Linked DNA regions of Fodinicola acaciae. The protein of the gene in region 1 interacts with the protein of each later gene in a pairwise test. Links are inferred from orthologs where the notes say so. Each region holds a gene or a part of one and is shown on either strand. Other genes may lie near its edges.

The links. Proteins that work in one complex are often made in the same cells at the same time.
Region 2: the proteins of GNX95_RS04430 (region 1) and clpS interact in binary tests that used the Escherichia coli proteins (3 or more experiments, as listed by UniProt). The link is inferred for Fodinicola acaciae from one-to-one orthologs.

The regions. Positions count from the first base shown.
Region 1 is NZ_WOTN01000001.1:968,759-973,226, forward strand. What follows is about bases 1,527-4,468. They hold GNX95_RS04430 (Dps family protein), read right to left. Parts: upstream 3,277-4,468; coding sequence 2,776-3,276; downstream 1,527-2,775. Other genes in these bases: GNX95_RS04420 (FHA domain-containing protein), read left to right, coding at 1,527-1,990; GNX95_RS04425 (ANTAR domain-containing protein), read right to left, coding at 1,991-2,779; GNX95_RS04435 (complex I subunit 5 family protein), read right to left, coding at 3,329-4,468. In the rest of the region: GNX95_RS04410 (serine/threonine-protein kinase), read left to right, coding at 1-397; GNX95_RS04415 (PIG-L deacetylase family protein), read left to right, coding at 407-1,132; more of GNX95_RS04420, read left to right, coding at 1,196-1,526.
Region 2 is NZ_WOTN01000002.1:1,486,876-1,491,258, reverse strand. The notes cover bases 993-3,849. They hold clpS (ATP-dependent Clp protease adapter ClpS), read right to left. Parts: upstream 2,668-3,849; coding sequence 2,317-2,667; downstream 993-2,316. Other genes in these bases: GNX95_RS22215 (ABC transporter ATP-binding protein), read left to right, coding at 3,498-3,849; GNX95_RS22220 (ABC transporter permease), read left to right, coding at 2,843-3,505; GNX95_RS22230 (DUF2017 domain-containing protein), read right to left, coding at 1,723-2,316; GNX95_RS22235 (M67 family metallopeptidase), read right to left, coding at 1,146-1,580; GNX95_RS22240 (MoaD/ThiS family protein), read right to left, coding at 993-1,094. In the rest of the region: GNX95_RS22245 (PLP-dependent cysteine synthase family protein), read right to left, coding at 1-811; more of GNX95_RS22240, read right to left, coding at 819-992; more of GNX95_RS22215, read left to right, coding at 3,850-4,383. UniProt on the Escherichia coli protein: Involved in the modulation of the specificity of the ClpAP-mediated ATP-dependent protein degradation.

The DNA of each region.
Region 1 (4,468 bases):
CGGAGTCGCCGCCATACCCGTCGTGCTCGGCCTCCGGTCAGCCCTGGCGCCGAAGCCGTCACCGAGCAAAAAGCCGCTGACACAGCCATACGTGACGCGTACGCCGTCCACGCCGGCGACGACCGACCTGGAGTTCACCTTCACCGGCAAGGTCACGCTGACCTCGATCACGATCACCATCAACGGCCGCGCCACCACCGAAAAGAACCGGAAACTGCCCTGGCGCAAAGTCATCCAGGTGCCGCAGGGAAAACACGGGACGTACGCGGTGCACTACAGCTACACGGCCGGCGAGCTGGCCTATCGCGTCCTCATCGGCGGCATCCAGATCGCCACCGGCTCGGCCGGCTCGACCAACGGCGACACGCTGGATTTCCAGGGGGACTTCGACGGATAAGGTCCGAGCATGAGTGACACCTTGGAACTGGTCGACGAGGACTGGTCGACCGCGCTGGCGATCGTCGCGCATCCGGACGATCTGGAATACGGCACCGCGGCGGCCGTCGCGCGCTGGACCGCGCAAGGCAAACGCGTCGTCTATTGCCTGGCCACCAGCGGCGAGGCCGGCATCGACTCGATCGAGCCGGAGCGTTGTGGACCGCTGCGCGAGGCGGAGGAGCGCGCCGGCGCGGCGCTGGTCGGCGTCGACACGGTCGAGTTCCTGGGGCATCCGGACGGCATGATCACCTACGGCTTGGAGCTGCGCAGGGACATCGCGCGGGCCGTGCGCCGGCACCGGCCGGACGTGGTCGTCACCGGCAACTACCGCGACTTCTGGGAGCCCGGCGCGCTCAACCAGGCCGACCACATCGCGGTTGGACGGGCCGTGCTCGACGGCGTACGCGACGCCGCCAACCGATGGGTCTTCCGCGAGCTGCTGGACGAGGATCTCCAGCCGTGGAAGGCGAAACAGATCCTGGTGGCCAGCAGTCCGGAGGCCACCCACGCGGTCGACGTGACCGACACCTTCGACCGCGGTGTCGCCTCGCTCGCCGCGCACGCCGACTACCTGCGCGGCCTCGGCGACGACGCGATGAGCGACCCGGAGGAGTTCCTGGAGGCGATGGCGCGGCCGGTCGGCGCGCGGATCGGCGTACGTTTCGCCGTCGCCTTCGAGGTCGTCGAGCTCTGACCGGGACCCCTCCCGGTGCTCGCCGGTTAACGTACGCACAGCACAGCGGCGGAAGGAACTCCGGTGACGTACTCGATCCCCCGATCACCCAGCAAGGTCAACGTCCTGCCGCGAGGCACCGGCAGCCTCGCGCGCGGCCTGCCGCCGGTGGAGCCGGGGACGCTGTTCGTGATGGGGGTCAACGGCGGCATGAGCGTGGCGCCGGACGCCGGCTTCACGGTGATCTTCGGCCGGCAGGACCCGGAGGTGCACGTCTGTGTCGGACCGGACGACCCGCACGTCAGCCGGCAGCACGGCCACATCTCGTTCCAGCGCTCGCACTGGGTCCTGGACAACACCGGCCGCGTACCGATCCGGTTTCCGGGGGCGCGGCTGCTGCTGAGCGGCCACCGCGCCGAGCTGCCGGTCGCGTACACGCCGCTGTTCATCGTCTCGCCGGAGCGCGAGCACCTGCTGGAGGTGCGGATCGCGGCGTCGCGCTCGACGACCGTGACCGGCGAGCACCACGACGAGACGACGATGCTCGGCAAGCCGTGGCAGCTCACCGAGCTTGAGCACCTCGCCGTGGTGTGCCTGGCGCAGCGCTATCTCCGCCAGGAGCCGCAACCGCAGCCGCTGACCTGGAAGGACACCGCGCTGGCGATGCACGACCTGCGGCCGGCCGAGCAATGGACCGAGAAGCGGCTCGCGCACATCGTCAAGAAAGTACGGGTGCGGCTGAGCGAGCAGGGGGTGGCGGCGCTGACCGAGAGCGAGGTGCCGCCGCCGGTCGGCAACGCGCTCAACCACAACCTGATCATGGAGTTGCTGCGTACGACCACGATCGTGCCGTCGGACCTGCGGCTGATCGGCGGCTGATCAGCGCGGTTTCTGGTGTGCCACCACCGCTTCGGCCACCGCGGACAGCTTCAGGTTGAGGTCCTGCGACGTACGCCGCAGCACGTCGAAAGCCTCGTCGGCTGAGCAGCCACGGCGTTCCATCAGGATGCCTTTCGCCTGGCCGATGAGGTCTCTGGACAGCAGCGCCTCGCGCAGCTGCACGCTTTCCAGCTTGGCCGCCTCGACCGCGTCGGTGCCGGACAGCGCGGCCGCCGCGAAGGACGCGAGCACGATGGCCACGTCGCGGTCCAGCTCGGCGAGACCGTCCAGCAGCGAGCTGTAGATGTTGAGCGCACCCATCCGCGGCGGATCGCTGTATGGAAAGAGACCGACCGCGAAGACGCTGCGTACGCCCAGCTGCGCCGCAGGGGGTCCCCACCTCGGCCACGACTGGCTGGTGGCCACGTCCGGAGCGTCGATGGCGCCTTCCCCGGGCGTACGCGTCGCCTCCACGCACGGACCCTCGCCAAACTCGTACTGCAGCTCGTCCAGCCGTACGGCCAACGCGTCGGTGTGGAATGGGGTGCGAAACTTGCCGCGCGGGTCACGCAGCGTGACGCTCACCAGGTCGGCGGCCGGCACGACCACCTTCGTCATCTCGACGACGTGCCGCACGGCGTCGGCCACCGTCGGCGCTGGCGCGAGTCGCTGCGCGAGCTCGGAGAGCTGACGCGCGAGCGGCCCCACGATGGCACCGTCCGCGGCGAACCGTTTCCGGTCGTGGGACCACTCTCTGTCGGCCGGGTCGCCGGCCACCTGTCTGGTCACGTCGCCGGCTTCGCGCCGGTGCCTGGCTGTTCGGCCTGCCACATCCAGTAGGACTTCTCGAGCTCCGCGCTCGCCTGGATCAGCAGGTCCTGGCTGACCGGGTCGGGCTTGTCGAGCGCGTCGATGCGGTCACGCATCCCGGCGATGACCGCGCGGTGAGCGTCGACCATCATCTTGATGACCTTCTGGTCGTCGACCCAGCCGACGTCCTCGACGTGTGGCACGTTGCTGCTCTTGGCCACCGTCTCGGCGCGGCCGTCGGCGTTCACGCTGATCGCGGCGGCCCGCTCGGCGACCTCGTCGGCGTACTTCCGCGCCACGTCGACGACCTCGTCCAGCTGCAGATGCACGCTGCGGAAACTGCGGCCCACCACGTTCCAGTGCAGCTGCTTGGCGACCAGCGAAAGATCGATCAGGTCAACCAGCGCGCCCTGCAGCGCGTCACCGGTGATTTTCCGCGCGTCATCGGTCAACGGTCCACGTATCGTCACGTCCACACACAACCTTCCTGTTCCCGTTGTATGCGTTGGCTACCCGAGTCGGCGGCGGTCAAAACACTGCGAGCAGTGCGACAAAGGCCACGCCGGCCATCAACCAGGCCGCATAGTCGCCGACGTGACCGGAATGCACGCGGTGCAGGACGTTGATGGCTGGCCGGATCCGGCGCCCGAAGTGGTGTTTCCAGATCGACATCGCCGCGACCGCGCCGGCCAACGCGGTCGACAGCAGTCCGAGCAGCACCCCATGGAGCGTCCACTCCGGCGCGGTGCTCGGCAGGATGCCAATGGCCAGGCCAAAGCCGAGCAGGACGAGGATCGCCGCGACCATCGTCAGGTGCGTACGACCGGTGACCTCCGGGTCGCGTTCCTCGCCTTTGCTGACCTCCTGCTCGCTTTCCGGCGGCGGGCCGAGTCCAAAGTGGACACGTAGGCCGGCGCGCAACACCGCGCCGCCGGTGACGGCCGACACGGCGATCAGCAGCACGGCGATGCCGGTGCCGGAGTCCTCCAGGAGCGACTTTCCCAATGCCGTCCCGAAAGGCGGCAGGCCGGCCAACGCGAGCGCGGCGATCGCGAACAGGATGCCGCGGAAAACACTGCGGTCGGCGTCGCGATGCAGGTCGATCTCGTCCACCGAGCAGTGTTTCGCCAGCAGGATCCCGACCAACAGGAACAGCGCGCCTTTCACGCCGGCATGGGCGAGCAGATAGACGCCGGTGGACCTGATGTCCAATGTGGACAGACCGACCAGGAAGATGCCGATGTGCGCCACGGTCGAATACGCGAGCAGACGCTTGAGATGTCGTTGTGTGACACACATGATCGCGCCGACGATCGCCGTGACGATCCCCAGGACAAGGAAAACGCGTTGTGCCATTGGCTGTACGCTGGCGAAAACGGTCGATTCGACGCGCGCCAGACCATACACGCCGAGCGGCGCCATCACGCCGGAGAACAGCACGCACACCGGCGTCGGCGCCACGGCATGCGCGTCCACGAGCCAGAAATGGAACGGCACCGCCGCGGCCTTGACCAGCCAGCCGCAACCGACCAGGACGAACGCCGCGATCACCAGCAGGTCGACCGGACGGCCGCGCACGGCCTCGCCCAGGGCGACGAGGTTGAGCGCGCCGGTGCGCGCGTACAACAGGCCGATGCCCATCAGGCACAGGTACCCGCCGAGCGAGTT
Region 2 (4,383 bases), on another replicon or contig:
ATGCGATCGACAGGGCGGCATGCAGCACGCAGCCGGTCGAGATGCCGGCGAAGATGCCCTCGACCTCGATCAACTGCCGCGTACGCAGCAGCGCGTCCCGGCCACCGACGGAGAACCGCCTGGTGAGTACGGACGCGTCGTACAACTCGGGGACGAACCCCTCGTCGACGTTGCGCAGGCCGTAGACGGCCTCGCCATAGCGCGGCTCGGCGGCGATGATCTGCACGTCCGGGAGCTTCTCGCGCAGGAACCGGCCGGTGCCCATCAGCGTGCCGGTCGTCCCCAGACCGGCCACGAAATGCGTGAGCGTCGGCAGGTCACGCAGCAGCTCCGGACCCGTCGTCTCATAGTGAGCGCGCGCGTTGGCCTCGTTGCCGTACTGGTAGAGCATCACCCAGTCCGGATGGTCGCCGGCGATCTCCTTGGCCATCGCGACGGCCTGGTTGGAGCCACCGGCGGCCGGCGACGCGATGATCTCCGCTCCGTACATGGTGAGCAGCTGCCGGCGCTCCTCGGAGGTGTTCTCCGGCATCACGCAGACCAGCCGGTAACCCTTCAGTCGCGCCACCATGGCCAGCGCGATGCCGGTGTTTCCGCTGGTCGGCTCCAGGATCGTCGCACCGGGGCGGAGCCGGCCGTCGCGCTCGGCGGCCTCGATCATGAACAGCGCCGCGCGGTCCTTGATCGAGCCGGTCGGGTTGCGGTCCTCGAGCTTGGCCCACAGTCGTACGTCCGCGCTCGGCGACAGCCGCGGCAGGCCGACCAGCGGCGTGTCGCCGAGGGCCGCGATCAGCGACTCGTAGCGCGCCATCGCGAGCTCAGCCGCCGGCGACGGCCGGCAGGATGGTGACCGAGTCGCCGTCGCTGAGCTTGGTCTCCAGCGCGCCGGTGAACCGTACGTCCTCGTCGTTGACGTAGATGTTGACGAAGCGGTGCAGGTCACCGGACTCGGTGATCAGCCGGCCGCGCAGGCCGGCGTGCTGGCCGTCGAGGTCGGTCAGCAGCGCGTCGAGCGTGTCGCCCGAGCCGCTGACGGTCTTCGCGCCGCCGGTGTACGTGCGCAGGATGGTCGGGATGCGTACCTCGATGGCCATGGCCGGTCGTTCTCCTCGGTTTTCGGACTACTTAACAGGCGGCAACAACACTCAGGTGTCGGATGATTCCGTGATCTCGACGTCTTCCTCGGTGACCTCGCCGGCCACGATCCGGTACGAGCGGAACTCGACGGTCTCCGCGTCACGCGTGCTGACCAGCACATAGTGCGGGTTGGGCAGCAGCTGCGCATAGCCGTCGGCATAGCTCACGTCCGTACGCGACGGATAGGCCTCGGTCGCCGTGTGCGAGTGGTAGACCACGGTGATCTCGTCGTCGCGGTCGTCGATCTGCTGATAGACCCTGTTCCACTCGTTGTCGTCGAACCGGTAGAAGGTCGGCGACCGCTCGGCGTTGAGCATCGGGATCACCCGCTCGGCCAGGTCGCTGCCGGCCGGCCCGGTGACCAGCCCACACGCCTCGTCGGGGTGGTCCTTACGAGCGTGCGCGACGATCGCGTCGTACACCTGCCGCGTCAGCTTCAGCACAACACGCAAGGCTACAGGCCCACCCCTGCTCCCTCTCCCTCGTGTGACACACACCGTCACGTACGGGTTGGTCGCATGGCCACCATGCGTGCGCTGGACGCACGCATGGTGGCCATGCGACCACGCCGTACGTGACAGAGGGTCAGAGGTCGTCGTCGGAGAAGTCGGGAGTCGTCCCCATCAGGGCCGACACCAGCGTCTCGGACAGCAGGCCGGCGTACTGGTACATGGCGGCGGTGCCGGCGACTGCCTGGTCGGCGGAGGCGAAGGCGTCCTCCAGCCGTTCCTCGGCCGTCTCGTCGTCCTCGATCTCCAGGCGTACGGCCAACACCAGCCGCAGGTCGGTCAGCGCACGCAGCCAGCCGTCGGCCTGCTCGTCGGTCAGCGACACCTCGCCGCCGTCCTCGGGCAGGCCGTCGTACAACATCCGCATCCGCTCGACCTTGCCGGCGCGCAGCGCGTCCTCGGTGAAGGCACGCGCGCGGCCGGAGGCCTCCGGGTCGTCCTTGTACGCGTCCGGCAGCAGCCGGTGCAGCGCCGGGTCCTCCGGCGGCTCGGTCACCTCGCCGAGCCCGGCCAGCTGCTCGAACGGGTCCGGCACCCCACTGGCCGCCGGGTCGTCCGGGTCGGCGCCGAGCAGCATCAGCATCTGGCCGGCGAAGTGCCGGAACACCTCGGCCTCGATGCCGTCGAAGTACGCGACGATCCGCTCACCGGAGCGGTGGAAACCCAGCACTCAGCTGTCCCGCGAGACGGTGGCCCACAGGCCGTACGCGTGCAGCTTCGCCACGTCGGCCTCCATCTCGTCGTGGCTGCCGCGCGACACGACGGCGCGTCCCTTCTGGTGGACGTCCAGCATCAACCGGGTCGCTTTCTGCTTGGAATAGCCGAAAACCTTCTGGAACACGTACGTCACGTAGGACATCAGGTTGACCGGATCGTTCCACACGATGGTGAGCCACGGCGGGTCGGCCTCGGCGGTGGTGTCCTCGAAGACCACGGCGTCCGGCTCGGCGGTCGCGGTGGCACCGGCCGGCGCGCCGGGAACGGTTGCGGTTGTCCGCGGAAACGTAGCCATCGGATCCATCGTGCCACCCGCCGCTCGGTGCGGCAGCGCCGGTTCGCCACCTGCTATGTCCGGTTACGACTGGTTTTGCGGTCAACTCGACACGACAAGGTGGACCAACGCCGTTAGGGTGCGAAACACCCCCCGACCGAGCAGAGGTGGTGCATATGCGCATACGGACAATGGAAAAACTCCGATGAGCGGTTTTCTGGGGGAATTCTGGGGTTATCTGACATCCCGCTCCCAACAGCTCATCTTCGACAGCACCATGCATGCCAGCGCGGTCGCGCAGAGCATGCTGCTGGCCATCGTCATCGCCGTCGCGATCGGCATCCTGGTCTACCGCAGCGAGCGGCTGACCAACATCGCGGTGGCCAGCACCAGCACGATCCTGACCTTCCCCTCGTTCGCGTTGCTCGGCCTGCTGATCCCGTTCCTCGGGTTGGGCGTACGGCCGACGGTCACCGCGTTGGTGCTCTACGCGCTGCTGCCGATCGTCCGCAACACGGTCGTCGGCCTGCGCGGTGTCGACCCGGCGATGACCGAGGCCGCACAGGGCATCGGCATGCCGCGGTGGCGCGTACTGGCGCTGGTCGAGCTGCCGCTGGCCTGGCCGGCGATCCTCGCCGGCATCCGGGTGAGCACGCAGATGACCATGGGGATCGCCGCGCTGGCCGCCTTCGCCGCCGGTCCCGGCCTGGGAAACCAGATCCTCGGCGGCCTGAACCGGATCGGCGCCACCAACGCGGTCAGCGAGGCGCTCGCCGGCACGCTCGGCGTCGCCATCCTGGCCATCCTGTTCGACATCGTGCTGATCATCATCGGCCGGCTGACCATCTCAAGGGGGATCCGTGTCTGAGTCCACCGTCGTGGAGCGCAAGAACGACGGCGGCCGTGCCGTACACGGCGCGCCGATCGAGCTCGAGCACGTCACGAAGCGGTACGCCGGTCAGCAACAACCGGCCGTCGACGACTTCTCCATGCACGTCAACGCCGGTGAGATCGTCGTCTTCGTCGGGCCGTCCGGCTGCGGCAAGACGACCACCATGAAGATGATCAACCGGCTGATCGAGCCGACCTCCGGCAAGATCATGCTCGGGGACCAGGACGTGACCCGCCTGGAGGCCGCCGAGCTGCGCCGCCGGATCGGATACGCGATCCAGCAGGTCGGCCTGTTCCCGCACATGACCATCGCGCAAAACGTCGCGCAGGTGCCGACGATGCTGCGCTGGGACAAGCAGCGGATCAGGGCCAGGGTCGACGAGATGCTCGACCTGACCGGCCTGGACCCGGACACCTTCCGGCACCGCTATCCGCGTCAGCTCTCCGGTGGTCAGCAGCAGCGCGTCGGCGTGGCGCGCGCGCTCGCCGCCGACCCGCCGGTGCTGCTGATGGACGAGCCGTTCGGCGCGGTCGACCCGATCACCCGCGGCAACCTGCAGGACGAGCTGCTCAACCTGCAGAGCCAGCTGGGCAAGACGATCGTGTTCGTCACGCACGACTTCGACGAGGCCATCAAGCTCGGCGACCGGATCGCGGTGCTCGGCAACCAGTCCAAGATCCTGCAGTACGACACGCCGGAGGCGATCCTGGCCGCGCCGGCCGACGACACCGTCGCCGGTTTCGTCGGCGGTGGCGCGACGATCCGGCAGCTCGGCCTGCGCCGGGTCAGCGACCTGGAGCTCGGTACGGTGCCGACCGCGCAGGTCGGCGTCGATGCCGCCGAGGCACGCAAAC